One region of the Allobosea sp. P1_B10 genome, then DNA from elsewhere that is predicted to be linked to it. Evidence: predicted binding sites of a transcription regulator. Region 1 holds the regulator's gene; the other holds the start of a gene.

Region 1 (2,396 bases):
GGATCATCCCTCGAGACGCGGCCTTCGGCCGCTCCTCAGGATGAATGCCGAGAGCTCAGGCCTCGGCCTCAGGCGCCGGCTGGCGGAAATAGGGCTCGACCTCGCCCTTGAGCTTGACCGTCATCGGGTTGCCGTGGCGGTCCTTTGCGTTGCCGGCGGTCAGGCGCACCCAACCCTCGCTGATGCAGTATTCCTCGACATTGGTCTTATCGACGCCCTTGAAGCGCACGCCGATATCCCGGGAGAGCAGTTCCTCGTTGTAGAAGGGGCTATTGGGGTTGGACGAGAGGCGATCGGGGAGCGTGTCGGTCATCGGTCAGGGCCTGTGCGTAGGAAGCTTCACTGCGAACGGGTCGCGTTGGGCGCAGAGGTAGCGCCATCTGCCGACAAAGCCAAATCCCTCGCCCATGTCAGCGCCCGCCAGCCTGCTCGACCAGCGCCGCAACGGCGTTCTGGCCACGCTGCCTTGCATGGCGAAGCGGCGAAACGCCGTCCTTGTCGGCAAGATTGGGGTTGGCGCCGGCGGCAAGCACAAGCCTCGCGGCCTCCTGGTGGCGCGGGCCGCCATCGCCGAGAATCACGATCTCGAGCAGGCAGGTCCAGCCGAGATCATTGACGTGATCGACGTCGATTCCACTGGTCAGCAGGAGCTTGATGGTCTCGACATGCGCGCGCTCGCAGGCCGGGATCAGCGCATTGCCGCCGTAGCGGTTGCGGATCGAGAGGTCGGGTTTGCGGGGCAGCATCGCCGCTACGATCTCGGTGCGCCCCGATGCGCCCGCCAGAAGCCATGGCGTATCGCGGTTGGCGGCCTGCGCATCGGGGCTGGCGCCCGCCTCCAGCAGCGCCCTCGCAATCGCGACGTGGTTTCCGGCAACGGCCAGGAGCAAGGCCGTCCGCCCTTGCGAATCGCGCGCCTCCAGATCGCTCCCCGCCGCGACCAGCCGCGCGACCTCGGCCGTGCGGCCAGCCGACGCGGCCTCGAGCAATCCCGTCGCGCCGCCTTGCGCCATTGCAGCCATCGCCATGCCTCCGCAGATCAGGATGGCGGCCAGAAGCGGCCGGCGCATCAGCGCGCGCCGTCGAGCATGCGGCCGACCACCTTTGCCGTGTAGTCAACCATCGGCACGATGCGGGCATAGTTCAGCCGGGTCGGACCGATGATCCCGACCACGCCGACGATGCGCTGCTCGGCGTCGCGGAACGGTGCGGCGACCATCGAGGAGCCCGACATCGAAAACAGCTTGTTCTCGGAGCCGATGAAGATGCGCACGCCATCGCCGGCCTCGGCGCGGGTGAGCAGGTCGATCACATCCGTCTGCGTCTCCAGATCGCCGAAGAGCAGGCGGATGCGTTCCAGATCCTCCTGCGCGCGCAGATCCTCCAGCAGATTGGCCTGGCCGCGCACGATCAGATGCCGGTCGGTGCTAGGGCCCGACGGAGTCGCGATGCCGGTCTCGACGAGCTTGGCCGTCAGAGAATCCAGCTCCTGCTCCATCTCGCTGCGATGCTCGGCAATCTCGCGGCGGACCTCGCTCAGGGTCTTGCCCATGATCCGGGCGTTGAGGAAGTTCGCCGCCTCTGTCAGCGCCGAGGCGGGCAGACCCGGCGGCAGCGCCAGCAGGCGGTTCTCGACGGTGCCGTCATCTGCCACCAGTACAACCAGCGCACGGGCCGGATCGAGCCTGACGAACTCTATATGCTTCAGCCGCGCATTGGCCTTGGTGGTGACGACGACACCGGCGCCGCGAGACAGTCCCGACAGCAGCGCGGAAGCCTCGGTCAGCGTGCCGTCCAGCGTGCGGTTGCTGGCGGCGGCCTTCATCTGGGCCTCAATGCGCGAACGCTCCTCGGAGGTCAGGTTGCCGACCTCCATCATCGCATCGACGAAAAAGCGCAGGCCCCGCTCGGTCGGCAGGCGCCCGGCCGAGGTGTGCGGCGCGTAGATCAGCCCGGCCAGTTCGAGATCGGTCATGACATTGCGCACCGTCGCCGGCGACAAGGTCATCGGCAGCAGGCGGGCAATGTTGCGCGATCCGACAGGCTCGCCGGTGGTGAGATAACCATCGATGATCTGGCGAAAGATCTCGCGGGAGCGCTGATCGGTCTCGATCAGGCCGCCGGGCGATTCCAGAGGCGTATGAGCGCTCATCGCGCGGCAAAAATCCGATTTGACATCGGGTTATTGTCGTCTCGCCCCGATCCGGGATCAAGTGAAAACGGCAGCGAGCGCGGGAGTTCCCCTGTCCAGAGCGTCCCTGATCGCGCCCTGGGGACCTCCCTCTCCCCTGCGGGAGACGGAATGGAGGCGTTGCGGTCCCCACGCCAAACCTTGCCGCCGCCTGTCCAACCGCCTACAAGCCGCGAAACTCAGGACAATCAGGATAAGCCCATGC
Region 2 (2,396 bases), on a different contig from region 1:
TTCGGCGATGATGAGCAGCGGCTTGCCGGTCTGCACCACGGCCTCGAGGATCGGCAGCATCGCCTGCAGCGACGACAGCTTCTTCTCGAAGATCAGGATGTAGGGGTCTTCCAGCTCGGCGACCATCTTCTCCGAGTTGGTGATGAAGTAAGGCGAGAGATAGCCACGGTCGAACTGCATGCCCTCGACGACGTCGAGTTCGGTCTCGGCGGTCTTGGCTTCCTCGACGGTGATGACACCCTCGTTGCCGACCTTCTGCATGGCGGTGGCGATCATCTGGCCGACCGACTCATCGCCATTGGCCGAGATGGTGCCGACCTGCGCGACTTCCGCGTTGGTCGTGACCTTCTTGGAGTTCTTCTTGAGGTCGGCGACGATGGCCTCGACCGCGAGGTCGATGCCGCGCTTCAGGTCCATCGGGTTCATGCCGGCGGCAACCGACTTCAGGCCTTCGCGCATGATGGCGGCGGCGAGAACGGTCGCGGTCGTGGTGCCGTCGCCGGCATGGTCGTTCTGCTTCGAGGCCACTTCGCGCACCATCTGGGCGCCCATGTTCTCGAACTTGTCAGCGAGCTCGATCTCCTTGGCGACGGTGACGCCGTCCTTGGTGATGCGGGGAGCGCCGAACGACTTGTCGATGACGACGTTACGGCCCTTGGGGCCCAGGGTCACCTTGACGGCGTTGGCGAGGATTTCGACACCGCGGAGCATCCGGTCGCGGGCGTCGGTGGAGAACTTGACGTCTTTGGCTGCCATGAGAGCAACTCCTTAGAAAATTTCGGGGAAGGCGGTCTCAGGCGTTCAGCCGATGACGCCCATGATGTCGGATTCCTTCATGATCAGGAGATCCTGGCCGTCGATCTTGACCTCGGTGCCAGACCACTTGCCGAACAGGACGCGGTCGCCCTTCTTGACGTCCAGCGGGGTCAGCTTGCCGGCTTCGTCGCGGCCACCGGGGCCGACGGCGATGACTTCGCCCTCTTGGGGCTTTTCCTTGGCGGTATCGGGAATGATGATGCCACCCTTGGTCTTCTCTTCGCCATCAAGGCGACGGACCACGACGCGGTCATGCAACGGACGGAACTTCATGGTTCAGTCTTCCTCTCTAGAATTGGGGCAGACGGCCGCTGTCTCGTAGGACTGCCGACCGGCATCCGTTAGCAGTCTCGTTTGATGAGTGCCAACCGATGCCGCGGAGATAGGCTCGGCCCCCTGGAGAGTCAAGGAATCATCGGATCATAAAGTGAATCCGGCGGGTCGGGCGGCGCCTGCGACATTGCGAAAACGGCAAAGCGTTTCCCTCCGTCCTTGTCCCGCCTTAGCATGGCGGAATGACGACCACGGCTCTCGATCCGCAGCTCGACGATATCGCGCGCTCCTGCGTCGCGCTGCATGTTCGCATGACGGCGCGCGCCGTGACCCGTGCCTATGACGAGGCGATGCGCCCCAGCGGCCTGAAGATCACGCAGTTCGTCCTGCTCTCGGCCCTGAGCACGGGGGCCTGGCGCTCGGTCACCGAGCTTGCCGAACGCTTTGCGCTCGAGCGCACCTCTTTGACCCGCAACCTGCAGCTGCTCGCCGCCGAAGCATTGATCGAGCCCGTCGAGTGCAAGGGGCGGGCCTCGGTCTATGCCGTCACCGACAAGGGGAGGGCGGCAATCGAGGCCGCCATTCCGTTTTGGCGGGCGGCGCAGGAGCGCATCGAGGGTGGGCTCGGCAAGGAGCGCTGGACCCAAACCCGCGACGGATTGAAAGCGTTGCGCCGCGTCGCCCGGCGTGCGGACTAACCCGAGCTTGACCTGAGCCGTTGCTCACCCGTAACGTGTATCTACACATTATGGAGCTGGTGCTATGGCGAGAGCGGTTGGAGTGGTGGCGCGCGACGTGCTGCTTGCCGGCGACGGGTTGAGCTTCCTGCGTGGCATGGTCGAGGGCAAGCATCCCGGCCCACCCTTCGCCGATGCGATGGATTTCGACATAGCCGAGGTCGAGGAGGGACGCGTCGTCTTCACGGGAAAGCCATCTGCGCGCTTCTTCAACCCGCTGGGCACGATCCATGGCGGATGGACCGCGACGATCCTGGATTCTGCCATGGCCTGCGCCGCGCACAGCACGCTGAAGACCGGCGAGGGCTACACGACGCTGGAAATGAAGATCAACTACGTCCGGCCCGTCATGCCCGAGAGCGGCACCGTGCGCTGCGAGGGCAAGCTGATCCACCGCGGCGGTACCATCGCGACGACGGAAGGCCGGCTGCTCGACGAGCGCGGCCGGCTTCTGGCGCACGGCACCGAGACCTGCCTGATCTTCCCTGCCAAGGCGAAGGGGGAGAGCCCGGCGTGAGGTTTACCGCGCCTTTTGCCGGCTGACCGCCACCGCTCCCGCCACGATCAGCA

Evidence for each region. The regulator HrcA, encoded in region 1, represses chaperone genes, less so after heat shock. The targets are predictions, from matches to a motif close to GTTAGCACTCNCNNNNNGNGAGTGCTAAC.
Region 2: a site for HrcA is predicted at 1,157-1,185, ahead of groES (co-chaperone GroES). Genes of this name have one in related genera too.

The regions. Positions count from the first base shown of each region.
Region 1 is NZ_JBFTZP010000003.1:483,075-485,470, reverse strand. Features, by position in the region: gene AC1D2L_RS09670 (DUF3297 family protein) at 56-313, opposite strand; gene AC1D2L_RS09665 (ankyrin repeat domain-containing protein) at 411-1,070, opposite strand; gene hrcA (heat-inducible transcriptional repressor HrcA) at 1,070-2,152, opposite strand; gene rph (ribonuclease PH) at 2,393-2,396, shown strand, end outside.
Region 2 is NZ_JBFTZP010000007.1:202,672-205,067, forward strand. Features, by position in the region: gene groL (chaperonin GroEL) at 1-756, opposite strand, end outside; gene groES (co-chaperone GroES) at 802-1,089, opposite strand; gene AC1D2L_RS16500 (MarR family winged helix-turn-helix transcriptional regulator) at 1,332-1,787, shown strand; gene AC1D2L_RS16505 (PaaI family thioesterase) at 1,852-2,343, shown strand; gene AC1D2L_RS16510 (DMT family transporter) at 2,347-2,396, opposite strand, start outside.